Regions from separate parts of the Sporosarcina trichiuri genome, predicted to be linked through region 2. Evidence: a T-box and tRNA genes for the amino acid it is inferred to sense, from the RefSeq annotation. Region 2 holds a T-box; the other holds one or more tRNA genes.
What was found. A T-box is a leader RNA that pairs with one kind of tRNA and senses whether it is charged. The one in region 2 lies ahead of trpS (tryptophan--tRNA ligase), so its partner is inferred to be a tRNA-Trp.

Region 1: it has a tRNA-Trp gene. The T-box ahead of trpS (tryptophan--tRNA ligase) is inferred to sense a tRNA for this amino acid. The anticodon was not compared.

The regions. Positions count from the first base shown of each region.
Region 1 covers NZ_CP129119.1:220,556-231,081, reverse strand. Annotated here, with positions in the region: gene QWT68_RS01375 (carbon-nitrogen hydrolase family protein) at 480-2,036, opposite strand; gene QWT68_RS01370 (disulfide oxidoreductase) at 2,153-2,578, shown strand; gene QWT68_RS01365 (thioredoxin family protein) at 2,580-3,053, shown strand; gene QWT68_RS01360 (RluA family pseudouridine synthase) at 3,076-3,921, shown strand; gene QWT68_RS01355 (aldo/keto reductase) at 3,970-4,797, opposite strand; gene trmL (tRNA (uridine(34)/cytosine(34)/5-carboxymethylaminomethyluridine(34)-2'-O)-methyltransferase TrmL) at 5,109-5,582, opposite strand; gene queG (tRNA epoxyqueuosine(34) reductase QueG) at 5,579-6,736, opposite strand; gene QWT68_RS01340 (B3/B4 domain-containing protein) at 6,791-7,510, shown strand; tRNA gene QWT68_RS01335 (tRNA-Leu) at 7,633-7,713, opposite strand; tRNA gene QWT68_RS01330 (tRNA-Cys) at 7,746-7,819, opposite strand; tRNA gene QWT68_RS01325 (tRNA-Gly) at 7,830-7,904, opposite strand; tRNA gene QWT68_RS01320 (tRNA-Gln) at 7,911-7,982, opposite strand; tRNA gene QWT68_RS01315 (tRNA-His) at 7,995-8,067, opposite strand; tRNA gene QWT68_RS01310 (tRNA-Trp) at 8,108-8,181, opposite strand; tRNA gene QWT68_RS01305 (tRNA-Tyr) at 8,189-8,273, opposite strand; tRNA gene QWT68_RS01300 (tRNA-Thr) at 8,283-8,358, opposite strand; tRNA gene QWT68_RS01295 (tRNA-Phe) at 8,370-8,442, opposite strand; tRNA gene QWT68_RS01290 (tRNA-Asp) at 8,463-8,538, opposite strand; tRNA gene QWT68_RS01285 (tRNA-Met) at 8,542-8,616, opposite strand; tRNA gene QWT68_RS01280 (tRNA-Val) at 8,819-8,894, opposite strand; tRNA gene QWT68_RS01275 (tRNA-Glu) at 9,037-9,111, opposite strand; tRNA gene QWT68_RS01270 (tRNA-Ser) at 9,134-9,224, opposite strand; tRNA gene QWT68_RS01265 (tRNA-Asn) at 9,229-9,303, opposite strand; rRNA gene rrf (5S ribosomal RNA) at 9,349-9,464, opposite strand; rRNA gene QWT68_RS01255 (23S ribosomal RNA) at 9,725-10,526, opposite strand, start outside.
Region 2 covers NZ_CP129119.1:1,519,168-1,539,280, forward strand. Annotated here, with positions in the region: gene QWT68_RS08045 (hypothetical protein) at 1-143, opposite strand, end outside; gene mgtE (magnesium transporter) at 192-1,565, opposite strand; gene prpE (bis(5'-nucleosyl)-tetraphosphatase PrpE) at 1,656-2,396, shown strand; gene QWT68_RS08060 (RluA family pseudouridine synthase) at 2,363-3,313, opposite strand; gene QWT68_RS08065 (NAD kinase) at 3,300-4,106, opposite strand; gene yjbM (GTP diphosphokinase) at 4,103-4,780, opposite strand; gene QWT68_RS08075 (UPF0738 family protein) at 4,804-5,193, opposite strand; gene QWT68_RS08080 (lytic transglycosylase domain-containing protein) at 5,350-6,063, shown strand; gene QWT68_RS08085 (globin domain-containing protein) at 6,157-6,549, shown strand; gene QWT68_RS08090 (DsbA family protein) at 6,546-7,361, shown strand; gene pepF (oligoendopeptidase F) at 7,971-9,788, opposite strand; gene QWT68_RS08100 (competence protein CoiA) at 9,835-10,992, opposite strand; gene mecA (adaptor protein MecA) at 11,081-11,743, opposite strand; gene spxA (transcriptional regulator SpxA) at 12,010-12,408, opposite strand; T-box leader at 12,843-13,060, shown strand; gene trpS (tryptophan--tRNA ligase) at 13,115-14,101, shown strand; gene QWT68_RS08120 (YuzI family membrane protein) at 14,058-14,276, opposite strand; gene fabF (beta-ketoacyl-ACP synthase II) at 14,401-15,639, opposite strand; gene QWT68_RS08130 (beta-ketoacyl-ACP synthase III) at 15,712-16,644, opposite strand; gene QWT68_RS08135 (DUF2929 family protein) at 16,833-17,018, shown strand; gene QWT68_RS08140 (ATP-dependent Clp protease ATP-binding subunit) at 17,852-20,005, opposite strand.

The sequences.
Region 1 (10,526 bases), 1.3 Mb from region 2:
CCTCCCCCCGGGGAAAGCGGCCGCTCGTAGCGGAAATCAACAGATTTCGTGTTGAATCTATTGTAATAGAAAAAAACTGCAGGCATGAGTCGAGTCCGTTGAAAAACGCACGACTAATTTTTATGCGGTGCAGCGTTCACAAAAAAAGACGTTCGGTGAGTCGAATTTGACCCACCGAACGTCTTTTCACTGCTCCGTACCTTGTTTTCTCTGCTCCCTGAGTTTGGGGTCCGTTTCAAGTTTACTACAACTATGGAGACAGCCCCTTGCGTCAGCCCGTTTCCCGTTGATTGGAGCGGAAGGCGGCGACTCCTGCGGGAACAGCACGCGCGGAAGACCCTGGACTGAGCGCAGCGAGGGAAGCGGCTGGAGCCGTGCCCGCGGAAAGCGTCCGCCTGCAGCGGAAATCAACCTTACCGAGGATGTTCCAGCTTTCATGAGACTTTTTCAGCAGCCCTCATGAGTCTGCAGCCGTTTTTTCATTGCTCCGGATTCTTGGCGAAGTATTCAACCCGGTACACGTCATGCCGGCGGTCCTTCAGCTGTTTGACGGTCCCTTCCTGCCGCTGACGTTTCAGCACTTCCAAGTCCACGTCGCCGATCAGCACCGTCTCCAGATTGGCGTTCGTTTCCCCGACGATCCCGTCACGGGCAAATTCAAAATCGGACGGCGCGAAAATTGCCGACTGTGCATACTGGATGTCCATATTGACGGCCTGCGGCAGGTTTCCGACTGTGCCCGAAATGACCGTATAGATCTGGTTTTCCACAGCGCGCGCCTGTGCGCAGTATCGGACACGCAAATAACCTTGGCGGTCTTCCGTACAGAACGGCGTGAAGATGATATTGGCACCTTTTTCCGTAGCGATACGGGCCAGTTCCGGAAACTCGATGTCGTAGCAGACCTGGATGGCAATCTTGCCGCAATCCGTATCGAACACCCGGACGGAATCCCCCGCGCTGATGCCCCAGTACTTCTTCTCATTCGGCGTAATGTGAATCTTATACTGCTTGTCGATCGACCCGTCCCGGCGGAACAGGTAGGAAATATTGTAAATTTCCTCGTCCTCTTCTTCCACGAAGTGCGAGCCTCCGATGATGTTGACATTATATCGGACGGACAGCCCGTTGAAGAGCTCGATATACTCCTCGGTGTATTCCGAGATTTTGCGGACCGACTGGCTGGCGGACGGCTCATCGAGGAATGACATGAGCTGCGTCGTGAAGATTTCCGGGAACACAACGAAGTCCGAGTTGGCGTCAGCCGCCACCCGTACGAAGTATTCCACTTGCGATGCAAGCTCATCGAAACAGGATATTTTACGCATCAGATATTGGACGACGCAGATCCGGACCGGATAACTCGTCTTGTAGTGCCGTTTGCTCACTGCCTTGTAATCGATGTTGTTCCATTCCATCAGCGTCGCATACCGCTTCGATGCCTGATCATCCGGCAGATAGTTCGGATTGATGCGCATCAGTGTGAAGTCGTTCATGAGCTGGAACGTCAGGACCGGATCATAGATTTTGTGACGGGCGACGGCATTCACGTATTCACGCGGTGACATTTCATCGGCATGCTTGTGATAATTCGGAATGCGGCCGCCGATGATGATCGATTTCAGGTTCAGCTGGCGCGCCAGTTCTTTCCTTGCCTCATACAGCCGTTCCCCGACCCGCATTCTTCTGTATTCCGGATGCACCATCACTTCGATGCCGTATAAGTTATAGCCTTCCGGATTGTGGTTCGTTATGTAGCCATTGTCCGAGATATCATCCCACGTATGGCGGTCATCGTATTCCGCGAAATTGACGATCAGGCTCGAACACGATCCGATGATGCTGCCGTCAAGCTCCGCTACGAACTGGCCTTCCGGGAAAACCGATAAGTGGCTTTCCAGATGTTCCGTCTCCCAAGGTTCCATCCCCGGGAAGCAGACTTTCTGCATTTCAAGTATTTCCGGTATATCCGTCAGCTGCATCTGACGGACGATCATACTCATTTCAAATGGCGATAAATCAAATTCCTCGCTCAACACAAATCACCTCTTTATCCTTAGTACCCGTTTTTCTGATAATCATGCCGCAGAATGGCTTAAATTATACTTTCCCATTATAATTGAGAACGGATAAGCGCGGAAGGAGAGAACTCATGGACAAACGACAGGAAAACCGGCTGGTATTCATATGGACAGTTGCGCTTGTCGCAACTGCTGGCTCACTCTATTATTCTGAGGTGAAAGGCTACATCCCATGCTTGTATTGCTGGTATCAGCGAATCCTTATGTACCCCCTTGTATTGATTGCGGGGATCGCCCTTTTCCAGAAGAACAGCGGGATTGCACTGACGACAGCTGTCTTCAGCCTGATCGGCGGTCTGCTGTCAGGCTATCATTATGCACTGCAGAAGATCACGCTGCTGCAGGAGCATGGCGGTACGTGCGGAGATGTGCCTTGTACAGCCCAATATGTGAATCAGCTGGGGTTCATCACTATCCCTTTCATGGCGCTGACGGCGTTCACCCTCATATTCATCACGAGTGTGCTCATGCTAAAACAATCGAAGGAGCGTAACTGACTTGAAGAAACTTCTGATCATCGGCGGAATCGTCGTCGTATTTTTTGTGGCGATCATCGCGCTGACCAATGCATCGAACAAATCCAAGCTGCAGGATAACCCGTACGGGACGGATGATCTCGAGAAATCGACAATCGACCTGATCGGCAATGAAAACTACGACAGCATCGTGCTCCCTGACGTGGTGGATAAGAAAATCCAGTCCGGCGAACCGACGACGGTCTACTTCTTCCACCCCGAGTGTCACTATTGCATGGAAATGACACCGATTCTCATGCCCATCGCAAAAGAAGAAGGCGTGAAAGTGAATCAGTACAACATGCTGGAATTCGGGCAGCAGGCGAAGGATAAGTATGGGATCGACCAATGGCCGGCTCTCGTCCAATACGAAAACGGCAAAGAGGTCGGACGTCTTGTCGGACTCCAGCCGGAAGAAAATATCCATGAATTCTTCAATACGTATTATGGAAATTAACCATTCGGAAAGAGGCGTATAAATGATCATCTTCCACTATACTGTACCGGAAGACGGCCGGACGCTCGAACAGCTCCTTCGGGATGACTGGCGTGCCGGCAAGAAAAATATCCACGAGCTGCGGATGACCAATGGCGTGACGCTTGCTTCCGGGGAAGCGGCAGTCTGGCGCACCCCGCTCGCAGCAGGAACAGTGCTCACCTTCCGGCTGCCCGATGCAGTGTCGGAGTATGAACCGATGGACGTGCCGGAAGTCCGTGTACTGCAGGAGGACGCACATTACATGGCAGTCTTCAAACCTGCCGGAATCCCTGTCCATCCGGACAACACAGCCAGCGGACCCACGCTCATGAACGCCGTGATGGAACAGATCCAGGAGGATGGCGGCACGTATGCCGAACACATCCAGCGGCTCGATAAAGGGACGAGCGGTATCATCCTCATTGCAAAACACCCGATTGCAAAAGCGATGTTTGACAGGATGCTTGCGGAAAATGATATCCACCGGACCTACCACGCAGAACTCGAGGGACGGCTGAAGAAGACGAAAGGAACCGTCAACTTGCCGATCGGACGCGACCGCCATCATGCTTCGCGCAGACGTGTTTCCATGTCCGGCCAATCTGCGGTCACCCATTTCAATGTTCTTGAGCGCAAAGAGGATTCCACGATCATCCAGGCAGAACTCGATACTGGCCGGACACATCAGATCCGCGTCCATATGGCCCATCTCGGGCACCCTGTAGTGGGCGATAATCTATATGGCGCCAAGTCACTTCCGGACGGTACATACCGCCTGACCGCTGCGGAAACATCGTTCGTCCATCCGCTCACCGCGGAAAAACTGTCGATCTCGATTGATAACTGAGCCATAGCAAAAGACGGCATGGAACCGAATCCATGCCGTCTTTTTGTATTATCCGAGTGAATCGGGATCCGTTCCTGTCCGTTCGTTCCGGTTCAGTCCGTCGATTGCAGTCATCTCTTCATCTGTCAGCCGGAAATCCCCGATCTGGCTGTTCTCCAGAATCCGTTCCGGTGTGATCGACTTCGGGATGACGATCAGATCATGCTGCAGATGCCAGCGGATGATCACTTGTGCAGCCGTCTTCCCGTGCCGTCTGCCGATTTCGTTCAGTACTGTGTTCTCGAGCAGCTGTCCTCTTGCAAGCGGCGACCAGGACGTTATCGCAATTCCATTATCCAGGCAATAATCGCGCAGAGGAATCTGTGTGAGAAGCGGATGCAGCTCGACCTGATTGACCATCGGCTGCACATTTGCCGTCAGTTTCAGTTCATCCAGATGGCGGACGTGGTGGTTCGACACCCCGGGCACACGAATCAGCTTCTCTTCGTAGAGCCGCTCGATGGCACGGTATGTATCCACATAAGTCTCTGGGACTGGCCAGTGCGTCAGATACAAGTCCAAATAGTCAAGGTCAAGCTTTTTAAGGGAAGTTTCGAAAGCACGGAGCGTCTGGTCATAGCCCTGATCGGTATTCCAGACTTTCGAGGTGATGAACAGTTCGCTGCGATTGATGCCCGCTGCACGGATCGCCTCCCCGGTTTCCCGCTCATTCTCATAGACGGCCGCCGTGTCGATTGCCCGATAGCCGTTCTTCAAGGCAAAGGTGATTGCTTCCACTGTTTTTTCAGGGTCTGTCATTTTGTAAACACCAAGACCGAATCTCGGCATGTCGACTCCGTTCCTCAGCTGCTTCGTCTCTGTATACATTGAAGTCATCGTCCTTCCTCCTTTTCGTCTCACTGATATCCTACCACTTCGGCGGACTGGAGGAAAAGCAAATGCAGCCGCATCGTCAAGGAGATGACACAATTTTTCGGGCCGGTCATTTCTTTTTCGCTCCTGTTCCGGTATAATGGGGAAAGAACAAGTGATCCAACAGGAGGGTATCTGATGAGACTAATCTTAATCATGGGTGTCTGCTTCGCATTCCTTTCCGCAATCTTCACAGGCGGGTACGAAGACAAGCCAGGCAAGGTGAAAAAATAACACATAAAAAGGATGCAGTCCCCCGGGGCTGCATCCTTTTTTTAGTGTAATCCGGGGTATTGCTGCTGCCGCAGCGCTTCATAGACCAAGATGGCTGCTGTGTTCGAGAGGTTCAGCGATCGGATGTGGTCATTCATCGGTATGCGGAGGCATGTATCCTTGTGCGCCGCCGTCACTTCATCAGGAAGTCCCGTCGTCTCCTTCCCGAAGACGAAGAAGATATCCCTTGTGCTTCCCGAGAAATCGAAATCGGAATACGTCTGTTCCCCGAACTTGGTGATGAAATAGAAATCAGCATCCGGGTACTGGCGGAACAAGCCATCGATACTGCCGTGATAGGTGATATCGACATGCTCCCAGTAATCGAGTCCTGCACGCTTTAGCATCTTATCGTCTGTGGAGAAGCCGAGCGGTTCGATCAGATGCAGTTTCGCCCCTGTCCCTGCACATGTACGTGCGATGTTACCTGTGTTGGCAGGGATGAGCGGTTCAAATAATGCAACATGTATGGTCATCGTTTCACTTCCTTTTCAGATTGTGCTGCAAGCTTGCGGAGCGCCTCTTCAATCTCTTCGCACACCGAAGAGTCGTTTTCTGTGTGAAGCGACTCGTCCAGCGCGGTGTACCCCTCATCCGTTCCGATTTCTCCGAGAGCCCATGCGGCGGCCCCTCGGATCATCGGCCGTGGGTCTCCATGCAGCAGCTCCGCAAGTTCCGGAACAGCAGCGGTTTCCTTGAAATGGGCGAGCGCCAGGATAGCATTCCGCTGGATCGGGTTCTTTCCCCGCCACGAACCTGACATATGCCCGAATGTCTCCTTGAACTGCCGATTGGACAATTTCAGCAGAGGCTGGAGCAGCGGCTTGACGAGATCCGGTTCAGGCACGAAGATATCCTGGTCCAAATTATACTTACGTTTGTTCTTCGGACAGACGGTCTGGCAGGTGTCGCATCCATAGATCCGGTTGCCGATCTCTTTCCTGAATTCCTCAGGGACAGGCTGCTTGGTCTGCGTAAGGAAGGCGATGCAGCGCTGTGCATTGAGCTGCCCTCCCTGGATAAGCGCACCAGTCGGACACGCATCGAGACAGAGTGTACAATCGCCGCATTGGTCTTCCATCGGCAGGTCAGGTGCAAACGGCAGATTCGTGATCATCTCACCCAGATAGACGTAGGAACCGAATTCGGGGGTGATGATCGAGCAGTTTTTCGCCGACCAGCCGAGACCTGCCCGCTCAGCGACAGCCCGGTCCGCCAGTTCGCCCGTATCCACCATGGAGCGGGTTTTGACGCCAGGCAGACGTTCATGCAGAAAAGCTTCGAGCAGGGACAGCTTCTCGCGCAAGACAAGATGGTAGTCGGTCCCCCAGGAAGCACGGCAGAACATCCCCCGCCGCTCCCCTTTCTTTCCTTTTGGAGCATCTGCAAGCTTGGACGGATACGCGACAGCAATCGAGATGATACTCTCCGCCTGTTCCAGCAGCAAGGACGGCTCAGTCCGTTTTTCGATATCCGGTTCCTCAAAACCGGATTGGTAGTTCAATGCCTGCTGACGTTTCAGCCGATTTTTCAATTCCCGAAAAGGAGCGGCTGTCGTAAATCCGATTTTATCGACACCAATCTCGTCTGCGTATGCGGTCAGGTCGCGCTGCAGTTGAGCGATATTCACCAGTTGCCACCTCCAATATGATAAGCTTGAGAAAAATATGAACAGGGGGATTATATGAAATTTGAAATAGCATCCTCTATTTTTGAAAAGGTTCCCGGCTTTAAGCTCGGTATACTCCATTATAACAAAACAACCGTCTCCGATTCTCCTCAAATGCTGAAAGGGCGGCTCCAGTTATTCCAGGAGCAATTGTTTTTCGAATTGGAAGAACGACCGCTGACAGACATTAAGGGGCTTTCGGAGTGGCGTGATAGTTGGAGAGCGTTCGGGGCGGATCCAAACCGACACAGACCGTCAGCAGAGGCCCTATACAGAAGAGTCCGCAGCCAGAACTTTTTGGAAAGCCACTCCAGTGCAGTCGATCTGAATAATCTGTTCAGCCTGCAGTATGGGATTCCTGCCGGGATATATGATGCAAGTGAGCTGGTAGGCGATATCCGTGTGTCAGTCGGCCATGAAGCCGATGGGTATGAAGGATTGAATGGAAGATACAATTCGCTGCACAAGCTGATCATACTCCACGACCAATACAGCCCATTCGGCAGCCCGTATGTGGATTCTGTACGAACCGCTATCACACAAGACGCAGCAGAAATCATTCAGGTGCTGTACGTGCGCCCGGGGATGCCGTCGGAAGAGGCCCGGAAGCTGACAGAAGCATGTGGAAAAATGTACACAAGCATCAACGGCGGAGAGGCGGCAGCCTACATCATCGACAAAGAGACACCGATCATGCGGCTGCCGGTCGTATCCAGCAATCAGCTGATCGATTGAAAAGACTGAAGAAAAATGCAAGAGCCTGACTGCTGAACAGCAGCTGGGCTCTCTGCTTTGCGGACACCTGCGGATACCAGAACATAAAAAAAAAGAACAACCGAAGTTGTCCTTTTGCAAGATACCCGAGGCCGGACTTGAACCGGCACGCCTTGCGGCATCGCATTTTGAGTGCGACGTGTCTGCCATTCCACCACTCGGGCATTACGATAACACAATAACGGAAAACATAGATTGGAGGCGGCAACCGGAATCGAACCGGTGGTAAGGGTGTTGCAGACCCGTGCCTTACCGCTTGGCTATGCCGCCGTAGAATAAGTGGAGCGGAAGACGGGATTCGAACCCGCGACCCCGACCTTGGCAAGGTCGTATTCTACCACTGAACTACTTCCGCTTAAAACTGGGGTAGCTGGATTCGAACCAACGAATGACGGAGTCAAAGTCCGTTGCCTTACCGCTTGGCTATACCCCAAAAGTAAAAAGGGGCGACCGAGGGGAATCGAACCCCCGAATGTCGGAACCACAATCCGATGCGTTAACCACTTCGCCACGACCGCCATAATAAAATATTCAGTTCACCGAGACACATATGTGAAATGGCAGGGGCAGTAGGAATCGAACCCACACCAAAGGTTTTGGAGACCTCTATTCTACCGTTAAACTATGCCCCTGTAAAGATGGTGGTGGGGGACGGATTCGAACCGCCGAACCCGGAGGGAGCGGATTTACAGTCCGCCGCGTTTAGCCACTTCGCTACCCCACCAAAGGGTTATGGTGCCGGCGAAAGGAATTGAACCCTCAACCTACTGATTACAAGTCAGTTGCTCTACCAATTGAGCTACACCGGCAAGATGAAAGGTGGTTCAGGACGGAATCGAACCGCCGACACAAGGATTTTCAGTCCTTTGCTCTACCGACTGAGCTACTGAACCAGATGATGTTTCAGAAAAAATGGCGGTCCCGACCGGGATCGAACCGGCGATCTCCTGCGTGACAGGCAGGCATGTTAACCGCTACACCACGGGACCATTTGGTTGCGGGGGCAGGATTTGAACCTGCGACCTTCGGGTTATGAGCCCGACGAGCTGCCACTGCTCCACCCCGCGATAATAATACTACTGTCACATCGAGCTTTCACGCTCAAGTTTACTTCTTTGCAAGGTTATGGATTTCCTTTCAGGAATTCCTACAAATCGTCATCTTCGTATGACGCTTTGCTCCACCCCGCGATAATATTATTAGTATTGCATTTGAGCTTTCAAGCTCGTTGTTTACTGTATGCAAGATGAACTTGCAATAGAAGTGTTATGGTGGAGGATGACGGGCTCGAACCGCCGACCCTCTGCTTGTAAGGCAGATGCTCTCCCAGCTGAGCTAATCCTCCGGGTGAAATTGCGATAAGCTTCATTCGATCAATCAGTTACGTACGCAAGTACGCTCCTTCCTTCTCTCAATCGCTTCCTCGTTCCCTCGCTTCTCCCAATTTCACAGGAGTCACAATAAACTTCGCATTATAATTTTAAAGATGGTGACCCCTACGGGATTCGAACCCGTGTTACCGCCGTGAAAGGGCGGTGTCTTAACCGCTTGACCAAGGGGCCGTATTGGAACTAATAAGATAACTGGCGGAGAGCAAGGGATTTGAACCCTTGATACGCGGTTAGCGTATACACGATTTCCAATCGTGCTCCTTCGGCCACTCGGACAGCTCTCCATTATGGCTCCGCAGGTAGGACTCGAACCTACGACCGATCGGTTAACAGCCGATTGCTCTACCACTGAGCTACTGCGGAATAACTGGTATTTGTTCAAATCAAGTGTTTCACTCGAAAGTGAAAGCCCGGCGACGTCCTACTCTCACAGGGGGAAGCCCCCTACTACCATCGGCGCTGAAGAACTTAACTTCCGTGTTCGGTATGGGAACGGGTGTGACCTCTTCGCCTTCATCACCAGACTTTTTCACAACACAAGTATTATTATATCACACTCGGATTGTAGAAGCAAGCGTTAATTTCAATTAAAATTGTTCACTCAAAACTGGATAAAACAGACATTGTGTTTTCAAGACCGCCTTGCGGCGCTTCCGCTTCTAATCCAGCTTCGACTCCCTGATGCTCGAGGTCATAAGTCAACTCGTCTGCGTGGCAGAAACCGCCACTCCGCCGATTCGCCTTATGCTTGTCGCATCAAAACGGTCGTCTCCGCTTTTTTGTTTTGGTTAAGTCCTCGATCGATTAGTATCTGTCAGCTCCACATGTCGCCATGCTTCCACACCAGACCTATCCACCTCATCATCTTTGAGGGATCTTACTTACTTGCGTAATGGGAAATCTCATCTCGAGGGGGGCTTCATGCTTAGATGCTTTCAGCATTTATCCCGTCCACACATAGCTACCCAGCGATGCCTTTGGCAAGACAACTGGTACACCAGCGGTGTGTCCATCCCGGTCCTCTCGTACTAAGGACAGCTCCTCTCAAATTTCCTGCGCCCGCGACGGATAGGGACCGAACTGTCTCACGACGTTCTGAACCCAGCTCGCGTACCGCTTTAATGGGCGAACAGCCCAACCCTTGGGACCGACTACAGCCCCAGGATGCGATGAGCCGACATCGAGGTGCCAAACCTCCCCGTCGATGTGGACTCTTGGGGGAGATAAGCCTGTTATCCCCGGGGTAGCTTTTATCCGTTGAGCGATGGCCCTTCCATGCGGAACCACCGGATCACTAAGCCCGTCTTTCGACCCTGCTCGACTTGTCGGTCTCGCAGTCAAGCTCCCTTATGCCTTTGCACTCTTCGAATGATGTCCAACCATTCTGAGGGAACCTTTGGGCGCCTCCGTTACCTTTTAGGAGGCGACCGCCCCAGTCAAACTGTCCGCCTGACACTGTCTCCTGCCCGGATCACGGGCAAGGGTTAGAAGTCCAATACAGCCAGGGTAGTATCCCACCATTGCCTCCGCGTAAGCTGGCGCTCACGCATCCAAGGCTCCTACCTATCCTGTACAGGCTGCACCGG
Region 2 (20,113 bases):
TCTTCCAGTTTTTTGTCCGTTTCCGGTTCTGGTTCAGGTTTCCAGTAAATTGTTGTGCTCTCCTCTTTCTCGATCTGCACAACCGTCGTCAACGGCGGTCCGTCTATGAACAGCAGCGGGGCACGGAGTGAAATTGCCGCCACCTCCTTTACCCGTATAGTATGCAATGGGCGGAAAGAGGTGAAAAAAACTTAAAGCTGGCTGATGAAGGCCGTTGCAAGTCCCAGGTAGATCAGAATACTGATCAGGTCATTCAGCGTTGTGATGAACGGGCCCGATGCTACCGCCGGGTCTATATTCATCTTGTGCATGAAGAGCGGGATGAACGACCCTGAAATGGTCGCGGCAAAGATCGAGACGAAGATTGCAGCCCCGACGAGCATTCCGATGACCAGTTCGCCTTTCCAGAAAAAGATCAGGCCGATGACGAACAGTCCGCAGATAAGCCCGGTGATGATTCCGGTCCCCGCTTCCCGGATCAGAAGCTTGAATTTGCTCTCCTCTTCGATATCCCGGGTGGCGATTCCGCGGACAGCCACCGCCAGCGCCTGTGTTCCACTGTTTCCGGCAGTGCCGGCAATTAGCGGGATGAAGGCGGCCAGCAGTGCAACTTGTGAAATCGTATCCGTGAACATGTCGATCAAGTTCGCTGTGATCATCCCGAGCACCAGCAGGACAATCAGCCACGGAACCCTTTTTTTGGCAGCAGAAAACGAATTTTTGTCGAACGTATCCATATTGGATACCCCGGCCAGTTTCGAATAGTCATCCGATGCTTCTTCTTCCAGGACGTCAAGTACGTCATCGACTGTGACGATTCCGAGGATATGCTGCTGGAAATCGACGACAGGCACGGCCAGTAGGTTATAGTCCTGTGTCGTCCTTGCGACGTCTTCCTGATCGTCGGAAACGAGTACACTGACGACCCGCTCGTTCATGATCGAGCTGATCAGTACGTCCTCTTCGGAAGTGATCAGGTCCCGGAGTGAGACGACACCTGTCAGCACATTATCATCATCCACGACGAACACATAATAGATTGTTTCCGCACTCGGCGCCTGGATGCGCAAAATATTCATGGCGGACCGGACCGTGGAGTTCTGCGGAATCGTTACATACTCCGTCGTCATGATGGAACCGGCAGTATACTCCTCGTAATGGAGGAGCTCTTTGATCTGCGAAGCCGCCTCATTGTTCATCAATGTCAGATAACTGACGCTCTGCGCCTTATCGAGTTCTTTCAGGACATCGACCGCGTTATCCACAAACATGTAGGAAATCATCTCTGCGGCATACGTCGCCTCCATCTCCTGAAGGAACTCTTCGTATTCATCTTCCTCAATTTCACTTGTCTCGAAGATCTCCGCCATTTCTTTCGGCGACAGGAAATAGTACATGACTTTACGCAGTTCCGGACCGGCTTTTTCATAGAAAACTGCCCGATCATATGGGTGCAGCAGTAAGTACTCATCGCGGAATGCTTTGATGTCCTGCTGTTCCAGATCCTCCCTCAGCTTGGTTTCATCGAAATCCACTTCTTCTCTGCGGTCTTCTGTTGTTTCCATGGCTGCACCTTCCTTCTTCTTCGCTGTATACCCTGTCTCCTGTATACTCAGCAGTATAGGGCGGATACTAACTGAAAAGGAGTGTTTCTCATGTACGATATTATCGGAGATATCCATGGATGCTATGCAGAATTGGAGGAGCTGCTGAGCACGCTCGGCTATTCGTTCCATGATGGCGTACCGAACCATCCGGATGGCCGTTCACTTGCCTTCGTCGGAGACGGCATGGACCGCGGCCCCGACTCGCTCAGTGTCATGAATCTGCTGTTTGCACTGCAGGACAGCGGACAGCTCCATTATTCCCCGGGAAATCATTGCAACAAACTGTACCGATATGCCAAAGGCAACAATGTGCAGCAGACGCACGGTCTTGAGACGACAGTTGCCGAACTCGACAATCTTCCACCAAACGAACGGCGCCGCGTCCTCACAAGATACCGCAGGTTCTATGAAGCTCTTCCCCTTTACCAGGAACTGGATGAAGGCAAGCTGATCATCGCCCATGCCGGCCTCCCGGAAAGGATGATCGGCGCGAAGCCATCCGGTGCGATGAAAACGTTCGTTCTGTACGGGGATATCACAGGCGGCACCTTGCCAGACGGGCGCCCGATCAGACGTGACTGGGCCGCCCATTATTCAGGCGGCCCATGGATTGTATATGGTCATACGCCGGTCCGGAGCCCGCGCTTTGCCGGACACTCCGTGAATATCGACACGGGCTGTGTGTTCGGCGGCATGCTGACAGCACTGCGCTGGCCGGAACTGGAAATCGCAGCCATTCCATCCCGGCAGCCGTTTCAGCCGGAGAAATTCTCGGAGTTCCCTTCTTGAACCCGGACAGCCTTCGCCAACAGGGATTCCATGTCTTCCGGCAGCGCACTCGTATAGGTGACTGACCGGTGTTCCGTCGGATGGACGAATGATACCGCCGCGCAATGGAGCGCCTGGCGGGGCAGCAGGCTGCACGGACCGCCATACAGGTCATCGCCTATCAGCGGATGGCCGATATGCGCCATATGCACCCTGATCTGATGGGTCCTTCCTGTGTACAGCCGCAGTTCCGCTGCCGTGAACGGTTCTCCGTCAACGAGGAACCGGCCCGTCACACGGACATCCGTCCTCGCGTATTGGCCGTCAGGACGGACATCTCGTTCGATGATGCTGCCGTCTTTCCTGCCGATCGGTTTTTCGATCCGAAATTCATCACCGTTTAAAAATCCGCTCACAAACGCAGTATACCACCGGTCCATCCCTGTCTGCTGCATCTGGCAGCTCATCAGGTGATGGACATGGCGGTTTTTTGCGATGCAGACGAGCCCCGATGTATCGGTATCCAGCCTCGTGACGACATGCACGGTTGCATGGTGGCCTTCCCGTACATACTTGCCTGCCACTAGATTCGCCAATGTCCCTGAAGGCTGGTTGCGAGAAGGGATCGTGCCCTGGCCGGCCGGTTTGTCGAGGATCAGCAGAGAATCGTCCTCATGCAGGATTTCGAGTATGCCATCTTCAGGCGTCAGTCCCGCGGCCATATCTTCCGGCGGGAATTCGATGACGACTCTGTCCCCTGCCGAAAGCATGTGACGGACCGTCCGTTCTTCACCGTTGACCGTTATTGCACCGCCGCTGTATTTGACAGCTGTCACCGCGCGTTTCGACAGCGCCTGCATGCCGAGGAATTCCCTCAGCTGCATCGGCTGCTCTGCAGTGAATGCCAATGTGAGCGGAGATTGCTCAGTTCTCTTCATCACTCGCGACAAATGACTCGGACACACGTTTCCAGAACGGGAATGGGCGGAACCGTGCAAAGGAGATCTTTTCCTTCGATACTTTGTATTCGATCGATTTCACGTCTTTCTGCAGCAGCTGCAGATGATCGACAGTCACCATGAAGTCAGGTCCTTTGACAGGTTTCAGCAGGCACGAATGGTGTGCCGGCAGAACGAGCGGCGAACCGACAGTCCGGAATACCCGATTATTGATGGAGGCCATTTCGGTCAGCTGCATGCATGACAATGACGGGTGGAGGATCGCTCCGTTCAGCGATTTGCTGTAGGCAGTCGAACCTGACGGCGTCGACATGCAGAGTCCGTCTCCCCGGAACCGTTCGAAGTGGGCGCCGTTCAGTTCCACATCCATGACGAGTGTCACTTCCGGTGATTTGATGGTCGACTCGTTCAGCGCAAGGTAGGTCGCCGTCTCCTCCGAATGGGTATAGGTGATCTCCACTTCGAGCAGCGGATATTGAACGACATGGAAATCTTTCCGCGCGATCATGATGACCAGCTTCTCGATCTCTTCCGGTTTCCAGTCCGCATAGAAACCGAGGTGGCCGGTATGGATTCCTACAAATGCGGTCTCCTTGACGCGATGGACGTATTTATGGAACCCATGGAGCAGGGTGCCGTCCCCGCCGATGGACAGGACGATTTCCGGCTCGACGTCATCATAGGTCAGCCCGAATTCCGTCAAATAGTCTTTCGCATCCGACATCAGCCGGTTCGACAGTTCGTCGCCGCGTGATTCAATAGCGAATTTCATGTGTCTGCATCCCCTTTCCATGAGGTATCTTGAATATCCCGCCGCTCCGTCTCCTTGAACGAACTGAAGTAGGATTGGGCTTCGTGGATTTCGTCGCGGATCAGTGACATTTCCTCATCCAGCCGGAACGCCGCTTCTGCAGCCCCTTCAAGCCGCTGGCGGATGACGTCCGGGAGCTCCCCCTGATACTTGTAATTCAGGGAGTGCTCGATCGATGCCCAGAAATTCATGGCAAGCGTCCTGATCTGGATTTCCGCGAGCACCGATTTCTCACCATGGATCGTCTGCACGGGATAGGAGATGATCATATGATAGGAACGGTACCCGCTCTTCTTCTTATGCGATATGTAATCACGTTCTTCGACAATCTTCATGTCTTTCCGCTCACGGAGCATATTGACAACGGCACCGATGTCATCGACGAACTGGCACATGATACGCAGACCTGCAATGTCCGGGACTTCTTCGGCCAGTTCTTTGGAAGGCTCGAAAGGAATCCCTTTTTCAAGCGTCTTGTCATAGATGCTTGCGAGCGGTTTCAGACGTCCGGTCACAAATTCGACTGGCGCATGCTGATCTTCGAGTTTGTACTGATGCCGCAGCCCTTTCAACTTCACTTTCAGCTCCACGACAGCCTGCTTATAGGGAGCCAGAAAATCATTCCACATCCTCATCAGAGACGCCTCCCTTTCCCTCTTCAGCCCATCGCCTGCAAGGTGTTCGCAAACTCCTGCTCAACCGCAAGGACAAAGGCTTCTCCATAATTCCCGTTGCCTTCGATATTGAAAATCAGCATCGTCAGTTCTTCTGTGAAACCAGCCAGGCGGATGGTTGAATCAGCGCAATCCAGCACCGGGTCCTTCCCGCTGTCTGCCAGTTTTTGCATGAGCGGCCAGACAGTCTGTGCCAAGTGGAGATAGACGTAGTCTTCCCCGTCTTCGAACAAGTAGACGAATGTCCCTTCGTCCGTGTCGGTTATCATTTTGCCGGAAGGCTTCGTGCCGAGCCGTGCTGCCGGCCCGTCAAAATTGAAAATGACGGTACCATCCTTCATATATCCTTCTGTCACCCGATATTGTATACGCACAAGCTTATCTTCCCTTCCCTAATGTTCAGTACTGCTAGTTTACCATAGAGTCCCGGCGGATGCAGTCGGGATTGTGCTTTCCATCTTGAAATTGATATACTGAAATCACAACAGTTCGGCCACGGAAGAACACGCACCCTGAAAGGATCGATACGTATGGATACGCAGATGATTCGTACACTTTTTGAACTGAATTCCCTGCAGACGCTGGGGGCCGTCCGTTCAGCCGCGGAACCCGGAGCGGCGAATACGGATTTCTTCCAGACGCTGCTGACAGAGATGGGAGGAGAGCCGTCCGTCACGGATGCCCTCTCAAGTTTCTCCGCGACAGCCCTCGGAAGCCTGCAATCACCTACTGGCACTCTTCCGTTTTCATTCAGCCCGGCGCCGTCCGTGCAATCACCTGCAGATGCTGTCCAGCTGATCGACCGCGCGTCTGCCAGCCGCCCGCCCCTTGCCTACCCGGGCGGCAGCAGTCGGCTGGATACGGCCTATTCGCCGCTGATCGACAAGGCGGCCAAGCGGCATAATGTGCCTTCTGCTCTGATTGCAGCAGTCATCAAGCAGGAATCGGGTTTTAATAAGGATGTCGTCAGCTATGCAGGCGCACGCGGTCTCATGCAGCTCATGCCGGGCACAGCCAGATTCCTCGGCGTGCAGGATGCGTCGGATCCTGAGCAGAACATCATGGGCGGCGCGAAATACCTCCGTCAGATGCTCGATCAATTCGACGGCGATCTCACCTTATCTCTCGCTGCCTATAATGCCGGACCCGGCAATGTGCGGAAGTACGGAGGAGTCCCGCCGTTCCGCGAAACGCAGAACTATGTCACGAAAGTGATGCACAACTATGAGACCTACAAAGCCTGACAGCCGAGGCCGGGCGGAAGCGATTTATTTGTGAATGCTCTGGGTCGTTGCTAAAATGGACGTACAGAGTGACAACAAAGGAGAATGACATTCATGACACGAAAACCTTTGATACCTTACGAGGAGATCGGTGAAGCACGTTTGTCGGAACTCATCGACCGGTTCTACGCAAAAGTCGCGGTTCATCCGGACTTGGCGCCTATATTCCCGGACGACCTAACTGAAACAGCCCGCAAGCAGAAACAGTTCCAGACCCAGTACTTGGGCGGACCGAATTTATATACCGAAGAACACGGACACCCGATGATGAAAGCCAGGCACATGCCGTTCCCCATCACACCTGAACGCGCACAGGCCTGGCTCGCGTGCATGAAGGAAGCGATGGATGATGTCGGACTCGAAGGACCCCTTCGCGAGATCTATTACCAGCGTCTCGTCCTCACTGCCAATCATATGGTGAACCGGAGCGGGGAGGGAGATCAGTGAATCATCGCACACTTGCAGAAGCGGAACACGGACAGCTGACAAGCCCCCGCCCGATCGAACTGTATGTATTCCTGGACCCGCTCTGCCACGACTGCTGGGCGCTCCAGCCGATCCTGCGCAGGCTCCAGGTCGAGTATGATCGGTATTTCACATTGAGGATCGGCCTGCTCACCTCCCTCCCGAAGATGAATTACAATGTTACCGCAATCGAGGAGGATGAGGGGACCGATGGCCGCGATCCGCTGGCGAAGTCCCATCCCGCATTCCCGAGCATCGCCATCAAAGCCGCGGAATTCCAGGGGAAACGCGCCGGATTCCGTTTTTTGACCAAGCTGTTCGAATACTCTTTCCTGAAGTCGCGCAATGTGAAATCATTCCCAGTCCTCGTCGAGATCGCCGAGAAGCTCCAGCTGGACAAAGAAGAATTCATCAGTGATTTCTTCTCTCGCAATGTGCTCCAGTCGCTGCAGGTCGATCTGCACTTGGCGAAAGAGATGGAAGTGGAAAAATCCCCGACATTCGTCTTCTTCAACGAAAATATCGAGGACGAGGGATTGATGGTGGACGGCTCCTACAGCTATGACATCTATGAACAGATCCTTGAGGAGCTGTCAGGTACAGCGATCGAGCGGGAATGCGCCCCTTCATTGGAAGCATTGTTCACCCGGTTTGAAATGCTTGCCACCTCGGAAATCGCCGACATTTACGGGATGACGGAAAAGGAAAGTGAACGGGAACTGAAGAAACTCCTGTTGAAGCAGGAAGTGGAACGCGTCGTCATCAATGACACAGTGCTATGGAGGAAAAGATGATAGTGGAAATCTGACAGGCAGAGAAAAATCGCGGATTTTTCCCTGCCTGTTTTAATTTGCCCTGAATTCCGACAGCCGGCCGCGCGCCGGATGCATGCAGTCGTCCAGGCTGTTTGAATTTAACCGGGACGCCGATAAATTCGGTGATGTGGCCGATATCCATGGCAAACTGTCCGATATTTCTCGTCAACTGTCCGAGAACTCCGCTGAACTGTCCGATATGGCCGCCAGAATGTCTGATACTCCCGGCCAAGTGTCCGATACTTGCAAACAGCAAGTGCGTCCCCGCCCCGACCTCTTCGCAACCACGAAAAAAGCACCGCTCCTGGGGGGAAGCGGTGCTCATCATAAAGGGAATGGGAAAAATGTTCACGTTCAAACAAAAGGGGTGTATGTTTGGTTTGTGAGTTTCATTCACAAGTTAAATTTATCACAGAATAATTGTTCCATCAACATTTCACAAACAATTTCATAGATCTGTCACATTTATTTTCATTGAAAACGCTTACTTGTAGTGTTTTCTGATTCAAATAAAAAAAGAAGCATCCGTGGAGTTGTCTGTCCCGGATGCATCCTTTTTATTATATTGATATATCTCTAAGCGGATGCTTACTGATTTGCCAATAATTGTTCCAGCTCATTCAGACGCTCTTCGAAGACGCGGCATGCTTCTTCGATCGGCGCAGTAGTCGTCATGTCGACGCCCGCTTTCTTCAGGACTTCGATCGGATAATCCGACGAACCGGCTTTCAGGAAATTGCTGACGTACCGGTCGACTGCCGGCTCCCCTTCCGTAAGGATCTGATGGCTGAGGGCCACTGCTGCACTGTAGCCTGTTGCATACTGGTACACATAATAATTCATATAGAAGTGCGGAATCCGGGACCACTCAAGTCCGATTTCCTCGTCGACTGTCATGCTGCCGCCGAAGTACTTCTTGTTCAGGTCGTAGTAGACTTCCGTCAGCTTGTCGGCGGTGAGCGCCTCGCCCTGCTGATCGAGCTGATGGATCTTATGCTCGAATTCCGCGAACATCGTCTGACGGAAGACGGTGCCGCGGAAACCGTCTAGCCAGTGGTTCAGCAGATAGATGCGTTTCTGTTCATCGTCTGTCGTCTTGAGCAGATAGTCATTGAGCAATGCTTCGTTCACCGTTGAAGCAACTTCCGCACCGAAGATCGAATAGCCGCTGTAGATGTACGGCTGGTTCGCGCGTGAATAGTAGCTGTGCGCACTGTGGCCGAATTCGTGGGCCAGGGTGAACATGTTGTTGACGTTATCCTGCCAGTTCATGAGGATATACGGGTTTGTGCCGTACGAACCGGATGAGTACGCACCTGAACGCTTGCCTTTGTTCTCCCGCACATCGACCCACCGCTCGGACAGTCCCTTGCGGATAATGTCACGGTACTCCTCACCCATCGGCTTGAAGCTTTCCAGCATCGTGTCAGCTGCTTCTTCGTAGGTGACTTTCATGTCCAGATCTTTTACAAGCGGCGCATACAGGTCCCACATGTGGAGATCATCGAGTTCGAATACTTTCTTCCGCAGCTCGATATAGCGGTGCAGCAGACCGACATTATCGGAAATCGTGTTGACCAGGTTGTCATACACCTGCTCCGGAATGTGGTTGTTCGAAAGTGCCGCTTCCCGTGCCGAACTGTACTTGCGGACGGATGCGTTCACGTTATTCGCCTTCACATTGCCTGAAAGCGTGGATGCGAACGTGTTCTTGAAGGACCCGTATGTTTTGTACATTGCCTTGAACGCCTCTTCCCGGACGGAACGGTCAGGACTTTCCAGGAAGTTGATGAAACGGCCATGGGACAGTTCCACTTCTTCCCCGTTCTCGTTCTTCACAGTCGGGAAGGTCAAATCCGCATTATTCAGCATGCTGAACGTTTTCGACGAGCCGCCGGCCACTTCCGAAAGCTCTGCAAGCAGTGCTTCCTGATCGGCAGGCAGAACGTGCGGACGCATTTTGTTCAGTTCTTCCATTTCATGTTTGTACAGGGACAGCCCTTTGCTGTCCTCCACCATCCTGTTCAGCTTGTCTTCATTGATCGACAGCAGCTCAGGCAGGAAGAACGAGAGCTTTGTGGAAACTTTCACTGCGAGAGTCTTCGCACGGCTGTCCATGGCCTGGTATTTGCTGTTTGTGGTATCCTGGTCCGTCTTCAGGTGGGAATAGGTATAGAGCCTGCCGAGACGCTGTGAAATCTCGTCACGATACGCAAGACCTTCAAGGAGCGCTTCGGGTCCGTTATCCAGGGTCCCTTTATAGGAGTCCGCCTTCTTGGAGAGTTCTTCGATCGCTTCGTACTCCTCATTCCATGCTTCGTCACTCGGGAAGATATTCTCCAAGTTCCATGTTTCTTCTGTCTTCACTTCATCACGCGTTAATAGTTTCTCTGCCACTTCTGTTATCCCCCTTCATCCCGGTTTTTCGGGATACGAATCTTTTTCCATTTTCTCAATTTTCTATTTGGTTTGCAAGAAATCCATCCGCAATCAGCTGAATTATTTCTTTCTCCGCCTCTTTTTCCGGAAGCAGCGTCTTATCCGGCTGCCGGATACGCCGCAGGAATTTCAGGTAGTTTCGGCAGGCATCCAGCTGCGCCTCCTGACTTCCTGAATACCGGGCGGTGAATTGGCGCAAGTATCGGAGAGGAATGCTCGCCGGCGGCAGCCGCCAGTTCTTCATGGAGACAGTGAGATCGAGCTGCCAGACGCAGTCATGCACCGCAAATGACGAGTTCCCGGTCACCGGCACACCGATATGCCAGGGCATGGCAGACGGAGCGGTCTTCATCCGATAGCAGTTCCGGAGAAACGGATCCTGCACGCCTTTCCGGCTGATGAACAGAGAGCGCTGTAAAAATGCTTTGCGGTGTTTGCGGTACAAATATGAATAACGGGCTGCCGTCTCAGCAGACGGCGGCTTAGGACGCGCGAACGGAAACGTCTGCAGATGGACCGGCAGCTTACGATGGCTGCAAAGGTAGCGGTTGCCTTCGATATGCAGGAAATGGGTGAAGTAATGGAAAGCGCTTGTATTCGGGGAGAGCGTGAGCAGTGAGGCACCGGGGGATAAGCTCGTAGTGATGAATTGCTGATGAAACGAGGAAAAGCTGTACAGATCCACTCCTTCGGCACGCCCTTCGGAAGTTTCAGGCGTCCGGAGCAGCCAGATCGGCGTCATTCCGACCGACCGGTATCCTGCACTTCTGCTGTCTTTCAGGTCCGGCGGAATCCGGCTGCACTGGAACTCAATCGGTATGGTGTCATTTCCATGGATGATGAGAAGATCCGGTCGCTGGGCAAGTTCAGTCAGAAGCGGTTCCAGCACCGGCTGTTTGCCGAGTCTCCGGAACAGTCCATACAGCAGCTGTTTGCCGGACAGGTGGGCTGCCGACTCCCCTTCCGAGAAGCGGGATTGACAGTCGGAGCCGGGACGATGTGCGAAATGGGGAATCCGGACCGTCCCTGCCTTCAGGAGGACCGGCTCCTTACACTGGGGACATTGAAATCGGCCGCTTGTCTTCCAGGCGGTCAACATGTCGCGGGACAACGATGTATCGAGAACTACTGGTGTGCCATCTTCTGTGGTGGCTGTCAGTATGTGAATCACTCCTTTCACTGAATAGTGTACGAATTCCGGGACTGAAAAGCAAATTTCTGCCCAATCAAAAAAGCCACCCGGCAAGGTGGCTCCACTGTTAGAAATAAGAATTAATCGTACCGAACACATCGCTGCCGATCACTTCGGTTCCATATTCCTGCAGACGATGGATCGTCATATTGGTCGGAGCGCCATATTCCAGAATAACGCTTTCCGTATCGATCTGCTCGGACAGTTCTTTATCGGTACCCGCATAATCGAGATGCAGATAGTAGCTGTTTTCAAACGCATACAGGGATGTCGCTTCTTCAAGCCCTTCCAATTGTGAGGCCAGCGGGATCAGATCATCGAATTCCCTGAAGACGAACGTTTCCCGCGCAGGTATTGAACGTTTCTCGGCCATCTGTCCGCCTGCCTGATCGTCAGCCTCCATCGCAGCTTCCAATTCCGGCTGGAACAGCTTACGCGGATCGTCGATGCCATATGGATACTCGGTGGATTCCCCATCCTCCGGCAGCTGGGCACGAGTCACCAGCACTTCAATACCGCCGCTCATCGCATGTACCTGGATCCATAAAGGCCCCTCAATCTCAAATTCGATATCGGACTCTGAATCGATTTCCTCCATCATATCCCAGAACAATTCTTCACTCTTGTCGCGGTTATACCACACTTCCTCACGAGTGAAGCCCCGCTCTTCGATGTCCACATACGACAAATAGAACTTGACCGTATTTTCGTTAATGCGCTCGATTTCCATGATTTCCTCTCCTTTCCCCCCGAAGCAGGCAAACAATCCTGCTTCCTATTCTAGTTCCCGCGATGCTTCTTATACTATATGTTCAATCCATCCGTAACGAAAGGGTTTTGCCTTATAGGCGATAGATATTTTTTGAAACAGGCCGGTTCTGACACGGTTGGAGGTACAGGCCCATCCCGGTTCCAGGAACCCGGAGAATCGAAAAAGCTGATAGGCAGCCGGCATTCACCATGTCATCCCCTATCAGCTTGATTATATGAGTTTGATTAGTTAACCATCCGGCGTGCTTCGAGCAACTGATAGGCTCTCACTTTCCGAGGCAGGAAGCGGCGTATTTCATCTTCATTATACCCTACTTGAAGACGCTTTTCATCTAAGATGATCGGTCTTCTCAACAATCCGGGATGCTCCTGGATCAGTTCATACAAACGCTGCAGCGGAAGGCTTTCCACATCCACGTTAAGCTTCTGGAAAATCTTCGAACGCGTCGAGATGATTTCATCCGTTCCATCTTCGGTCATCCGCAGAATCTGCTTGATTTCATCGATGTTGAGCGGTTCGGAGAAAATATTGCGCTCTTCGTATGGAATCTCATGTTCCTCCAGCCATGCTTTCGCTTTCCGGCATGATGTACAGCTTGGTGATGTGAACAATGTAACGCCCATTTGCTGACACTCCCTTTCAATCGGCTCCGTATAGTGGTGGATCTCTGATTTACATTAGAATTATTTTAAATTATTGTAGACAATACCTATTATACACACATTTGTTCTTAATGAATACACTTTTTAAAAAGTTTTTCCAGTAATTCCGCTGACTGTAACAATTCCGCAATATAATTACTCTTCGTCTGCACTACATCTGTAGGAATATACCCACTCGGCAGCGCACATAAACCTGTTTGCATATGAACTGTGATTATCATTTAGCAGATATGATTGAAAATCACCGTTCAGCATATAGTACGTTTCAACGTCTAAAAGGTTTCGGAAGAGATGGTTTTCTTCTTGCTTAGTTTTATTATTCCCATCGTGCAGCTTTTGAAACGGCAAACCGTCTTGCTTTTTGCCGGGAATCATATTATAATGACTCCAATTATGAAACGGCATTGACGGAACAAGTACTCCGGAAACCGCTCTCCCAGAGAGCCTGTGGCTGGTGTGAACAGGCAGAGCGATCCCGAGGAATGGACTCCCGAGCTCGGTGTCCGGCAGCAATCAGGCTGCTGGTGACTGCGTCTCCCCCGCGTTAAGGGTTTGAGCGGCCTTCGGGCAATTCGGGTGGCACCGCGGTTCCTGCACATCGACCGTCCCTACACAGATAGGGATGTGCCGGTGTTTTTTTGCATTCATTTTTAAGGAGGAATTCGGGATGACAACAATTTTTTCAGGGGTCCAGCCGACAGGCATCATCACACTCGGGAACTATATCGGTGCGTTCCGCCAGTTCATCGAGCTGCAGGAGGAGGCCGACTGCATCTTCTGCATCGTGGACCAGCATGCGATCACTGTCCAGCAGGATCCGGATGAGCTGAAGCAGGCGATCCGTTCACTGGCGGCCACTTACATTGCGAGCGGTATCGATCCGGAGAAGTCCGTTCTTTTCATCCAGTCCGAAGTGCCCGCCCATGCGCAGGCAGGCTGGATTATGCAATGTACCGCATCGATCGGTGAGCTCGAACGGATGACGCAGTTCAAAGACAAGTCGGAAGGCCAGGAGGGGATATCGGCCGGACTGCTGACATACCCGCCGCTGATGGCTGCGGACATCCTGCTGTACAACACGGACATCGTGCCGGTCGGGGAAGATCAGAAGCAGCATCTCGAACTGACACGCGATCTGGCGGAACGGTTCAACCGCCGTTATGATAACGTGCTGACAATCCCCGAAGTGAGGATCCCGAAGGTCGGCGCACGCATCAAGTCGCTGCAGGATCCGCTGAAGAAGATGAGCAAGTCCGATCCGAACAAGAAGGCGACAATCTTCCTGATGGATACGCCGAAGCAGATTGAAAAGAAGATCAAAAGCGCAGTGACCGATTCGGAGGGTGTTGTACGTTTCGACCTTGAGAATAAGCCAGGCGTTTCGAATCTTCTGATCATCGAATCCGCATTGACGGGCGTTCCAATCGATGAACTTGTCCGGAAATACGACGGGCTCGGATATGGCGCGTTCAAAGCGGGCGTGGCGGAGAGTGTGATCGAGCACCTTGCGCCGATCCAGGAAAAGTATCATCAGCTGATGGAATCCGATAAGCTGGATGCCATCCTCGATGCAGGTGCTGCAAAAGCGAATGCAGCTGCCTCGGCGACCCTTACGAAGATGGAGGCCGCGATGGGACTCGGACGTAAACGGTAAGCAGCAGCAGGACGACCGCCCCCAGGAAGAGCGCGAAATCCGCAGAGCGGACGATGAACAGCATGACGGCGCGCATGTCAAAGCCCATCGATGTATAGTTCAGATAGGTGATCATCGTTGTACAGGTCGTCACGATCAGCCCGTAGCTCAACAGGAATAGGAATAAACGTGTCATCGGCTCCGTCCCTTTCTTGCTTGATGGTGTTCTAACATATGACCCGCCGCCGCGGATTACAACAGGGTCTGTCCAAAAAAAAGAGCTGTCCCCTTTAGCCGGGACAGCTCTTTTTGTGCTGCTATCAGATTTTCTTGAAGATGAGTGACGCATTGTGGCCGCCGAACCCGAGCGAGTTGCTCATCGCGTAGCCGACATCCGCTTTCCGTGCACCTTCGGTAATGTAATCGAGATCGCATTCCGGATCTTCGTGTTCGTAATTCGTTGTCGGCGGCAGTACGCCTTCTTTCAACGCCTTGACCGTGAAGATCGCCTCGAGACCGCCCGCTGCGCCAAGCAGGTGGCCGGTCATGGATTTGGTCGAGCTCATGGCCAGTTCATATGCATGCTGGCCGAACACGGTCTTTGCCGCCATTGTTTCAAAAGCGTCATTGTAAGCAGTACTGGTGCCGTGTGCGTTGATGTAGCCGATATCGTCCGGTGAAATCCCGGCTTCTTCAATCGCCTGCTGCATCGCTCGGACGGCCCCTTCGCCTTCCGGTGCCGGGGCAGTAATATGGTGGGCATCCCCTGTCGATCCGTATCCGACGATCTCCGCGTAAATTTCCGCGCCGCGTGCTTTCGCATGCTCGTACTCTTCCAGAATGAGAATACCGGCACCTTCGCCAATGACAAAGCCATCGCGTTCCTTATCGAACGGCCGTGAAGCTGTGGCCGGATCCGGGTTGAGTGAAAGCGCCGTGTTCGCACAGAAACCGGCGACGGACATGGTTGTGATCGGAGCCTCGGCTCCCCCTGTGATCATGACATCCGCCGAGCCGCGGCGAATCACCTCGAATGCATCGCCGATCGAGTTCGTACCTGAGGCACAGGCCGTCACTGTGCACGAATTGATACCTTTCGCGCCAAAATAAATGGAGACCTGTCCAGACGCCATGTCGGGAATCATCATTGGGACGAAGAACGGGCTGACACGGCGGTAGCCTTTTTCCTGGAACGTCAGGAACTGCTTTTCATGGGTTTCCATGCCGCCGATACCGGAACCGATCCAGACACCTGTCCGCAGCGCTGTGTCTTCATCGAGCTTTTCGAGTCCTGCGTCTTTCATCGCCATGATGGAAGCGGCCATCGCATAATGCGTGAACCGGTCCATCTTGCGTGCGTCTTTCCGTGAAATATATTCCTCGATGTCGAAATCTTTCACTTCTGCCGCCACTTTCACCGGGAACTGTTCTTGATCGAGACGGGTGAGCGGTCCGATACCGGATTTGCCTTCCAGTACGGATTTCCAGGATTCCTCCGCTGTGTTGCCTACCGGGGAAACGGCCCCGACTCCGGTAATGACTACGCGTCGTTTTTCCATTGGTTGAACTCTCCTTCGTTTCGTGTCTGGCCGAAAGATTATCGGCCGGTTCGAATTAGTCAAGATGGCAGATCATTTTCCCCAGCGCATGCAGATGCCGCCCCATGTCAGTCCGCCGCCAAAGCCAACGAGGACGACGACATCGTCTTCTTTGATGCGCCCTTCCTCCAGATCGTCAAACAGTGAGATCGGGATGGAGGCGGCTGACGTGTTGCCGTATTTGTGGACGGTTTTCGACATCTTCTCCGGCGGCAGCCCGAGCCGTTCACGGGAGGCTTCCATGATACGGATGTTCGCCTGGTGCGGGATCAGGAAGTCGATATCCTCTTTGCCGAGCCCCGCCTTTTCGATGACATTGACGGCAGTCTGGCCCATCTGCCGGACAGCGAACTTGAATACTTCACGTCCGTTCATGCGCAGATAGCGGTCCTGATATAAGTGTTCGCCGCCTGTTCCGTCCGCACCGAGTTCGAAGGACAGGATGCCGCGGTCCCCGGACGTCTTTCCGACAATCCCGGCGCCTGCACCGTCACCGAACAGAACAGCGGTATTGCGGTCTTTGTAATCGGTGATTTTCGAAAGTTTCTCCACGCCTACGACGAGTACATAGTCACACGTACCCGCTTCGACGAAATGCTTGGCAGTGACGACACCGTACATGAACCCTGCACATGCTGCCGAGATATCCATCGCACTTGCTTTGGATGCACCAAGTTTCGCCTGAAGCATCGTCGACACGGATGGGAACGGCTGGTCCGGTGTCACGGTTGCGACCAGGATCATGCCGATCTGGTCTGCCGTGATGCCTGCCTTCTCCATCGCTTGTTTTGCAGCTGCATAGGCCATGTCTGAGGTATCTGTAAAGTTGTCGGCGATCCGGCGTTCTTCGATGCCGGTGCGCGTACGGATCCATTCGTCGGATGTATCCATTCTCTTTTCAAGCTCTCCGTTTGTCAGCACATGTTCAGGGACATACTTGCCAATACTGAGAAGTCCAACACCCATAGCTCATACCCCGTTCCTTATTATCTATTATTAGTACCTGGTGTTAATTATAAATGGATTTCACCGGAATTTCAACTTCAGTGACACGATTCCGTCAAACTCTTTTGCAGTTTACGGGGAAAGTGTAGGCGGGACCCAGCAGCTGTGCTATGATGGAAGTTGAAAACACAGGCTAGAGGTGATGCAGAGTGAGATTCATCATGACATTTGTCTGGTCCTTTCTTTTGGTGTCCATGCTCAATTACGTGGCAGGCGCCATTGCGAACGTACCGACTTTCGAATTCACAACCGGCATCATTGTCTCCCTTGTTCTGTCCGTTATGGTGTTCATCATTACAGCGCTCATTCCGGACGAGCCAGTGGCAGATCTTTGATGTGAGACGGCAGCGGAAAGGCGATTTGCCTTTCTGCTGTTTTTTTATGCCTGGAAACAGGTCTGTGCGGGGCCGGGCCGCTCGGTTTATAAGAGGTTTGACCGGGGCGGCAGTGACCATTTCAGGAGAATTATGAGCGGAATCCCGGATTTGTGATCAACTCTGCTTGCAGGCGATTCCCCCTGCCGCGACGGCACCACAAAAAAAGCGGAGCGCAGCGGAGCAGACAAGCCAGTCTTTTGACTTGCTGGCAGTGCATGTTTCGCGGCTCACCCGCATGTCAGGCGCAGTGGCGGTGCCACGGGAGCAGGTAACATGTGAAGTTATGAGCGGAATCCCGGGTTTATGTTCACTTTCCAAGTTTTATGAGCGGTATCCCGTTTATATGATCACTTTTCCTGGTTGATGGATCGCTTTCCCACTTTTATGATCACTTTTCCGGTTTTCCGCAGCACAGCTGCCAGCAGAAGATCCCAGTTTGCCCACCGACACCACAGAAAACGCGGAGCGCAGCGGAGCTGACAAGCCAGCCCTTGACTTGCCCCTTTTTTGCGCGGCATTGTGGTGTGCGATGCGCTCTGTTTTTTCTCCGCGCGCGTTTGGCGGTCGTCGGTCTCTTCAATTGTGAAGTTATGAGCGCTGCGTGCAAGTTTATGAGCACATTTTGGTTTTTATGATCACTTTCGCTGGTTTATGAGCGAAAACCCAGATTTATGATCACTTTTCCAGATTTATGAGCGGTATTCCTTGGTTTATGATCACTTTTCCGGTTTTATGATCACTCCCCCGCTCATCCAGTTAAAAAACCGCCCGGTCCGGGCGGTTTTTCTACATTATGCAGCTGCGGGTTCCTTGTCGATGACGAGGGAGCCGTCTTCCATGCGGAGGTGCAGCGTTTCGCCTTCCTGCAGTTCGCCTTTGATGACTTCTTTGGCGACGGCCGTCTCGACGTAGCGCTGGATGAACCGCTTGAGGGGCCGGGCGCCGAAGTCGGCATCGGTCCCCTGGTCGACGATCCAGTCGATGACGTCTTCGCCGTACGTCAGGCGGATTTCCTGTTCAGCGAGGCGCGCCACGAGGTCATGCAGCATTTTGCGGGCGATCAGGCCGAATGCATCACCGGTCAGTGAATGGAAGATGATGATATCGTCCATCCGGTTCAGCAGTTCCGGCTTGAAGTGACCGCGCAGCTCGGCCATGACGAGATCCTCCGCTGCGTGCTCTTCGGAGTCGAACTGGCCGCTCACCAAGTATTGCGAACCGATGTTGGACGTCATGATGACGACCGTGTTCGTGAAGCTCACGAGCCGGCCCTGGCTGTCGGTGATCCGTCCGTCGTCCAGTATCTGCAGCAGGATGTTCGAGACGTCAGGATGCGCTTTTTCGATTTCATCCAGCAGGACGACCGAGTATGGGTTGCGGCGCACCGCTTCCGTCAGCTGGCCCCCCTCTTCATAGCCGATATATCCCGGAGGCGCCCCGACCAAGCGGGAGACACTGTGCTTCTCCATGTATTCGGACATATCGATGCGGATGAAGTGATCCTCCGAGTCGAACAGTGTGCCGGCAAGTGTTTTTGCAAGTTCCGTCTTGCCGACACCGGTCGGTCCGAGGAACAGGAACGACCCGATCGGCTTGTTCGGATCCTTGATGCCGGAACGGGCCCGCCATACGGCTTCCGTGACGAGCTGGACGGCATTGTCCTGGCCGATGACCCGCTCTTTCAGCGTATCGCCGAGCCGCAGCAGTTTGTCCCGCTCGCCTTCCATCAGTTTGGTCACAGGGATGCCGGTCCAGCGGGCGACGATCATCGCGATTTCATCTTCGGTCACTTCTTCGCGGATCAGGCTGTTCTCCTGGCCGCCCTTGAAGGACTCTTCCAGCTCACGGAGCTGATGCTCGAGCGCCGGAATCCTGCCGTGCCGGAGTTCCGCCGCTTTGTTGAGATCGAATTTGTTCTCCGCGTCCTCGAGTTCCCGGCGGTACAGGTCCAGCTGTTCACGGACGTCCTGGACCTCCTGCAATTTCTTCTTCTCTTCATTCCACTGCTCCCGCATGCCTGATGAGGATTCCTTCAGCTCTTCCAGCTCTTCCCGCAGGGCGGCAAGCCGGGTCTGGCTCACGGCATCCTTCTCTTTCGTCAGTGCCTGCTCTTCGATCTCCAGCTGAAGGATGCGCCGCGTCACTTGGTCGAGCTCCTGCGGCATCGAGTCGATTTCCGTCCGGATCATCGCGCTCGCTTCGTCCATCAGATCGATCGCCTTGTCCGGCATATAGCGTTCCGTCAGATACCGGTCGGACAGCGCTGCCGATGCGACGAGCGCCCGGTCGTGGATCCGCACACCGTGATGGAGTTCGAACCGTTCCTTCAAGCCGCGCAGGATTGAAATCGTGTCCTCGACGGACGGCTCCCGCACCATTACCTGCTGGAAACGCCGTTCGAGTGCCGGGTCCTTTTCGATGTACATCCGGTATTCATCGAGTGTCGTAGCGCCGATGCAGTACAGCTCTCCGCGGGCGAGCATCGGTTTCAGCATGTTGCCTGCATCCATTGCGCCTTCCGTCTTGCCGGCACCGACGATCGTATGGATTTCATCGATGAACAAGATGATTTCGCCATTGCTGTCCTTCACCTGCTTCAGTACCGCTTTCAGCCGTTCCTCGAATTCCCCGCGGAACTTGGCACCGGCGATGAGCGAACTCATATCGAGCTCATGGATCTGCCGGTCTTTCAGCCCTTCCGGCACATCACCTTTCACGATACGCTGGGCGAGACCTTCGACGATGGCCGTCTTCCCGACGCCCGGTTCGCCGATCAGCACAGGATTGTTCTTCGTCTTCCTCGATAGGATCCGGATGACATTGCGGATCTCCTCATCCCGTCCGATGACAGGGTCCATCTTGCCGTTCTTCACATCTTCGACCAGGTTCCGTCCATATTGCTCCAATGGGGAACGCTGATCTTCCTGTACGCCGTCCATTCTCATGAACCTTCACCTCATTCTATGGTAGTATACTTTCATTCCTTGTTTGACTTTGACTATCTTTGACTAATACTAGTATACAACTGCCGGGACGTGCTGTAAAGGGAGAAG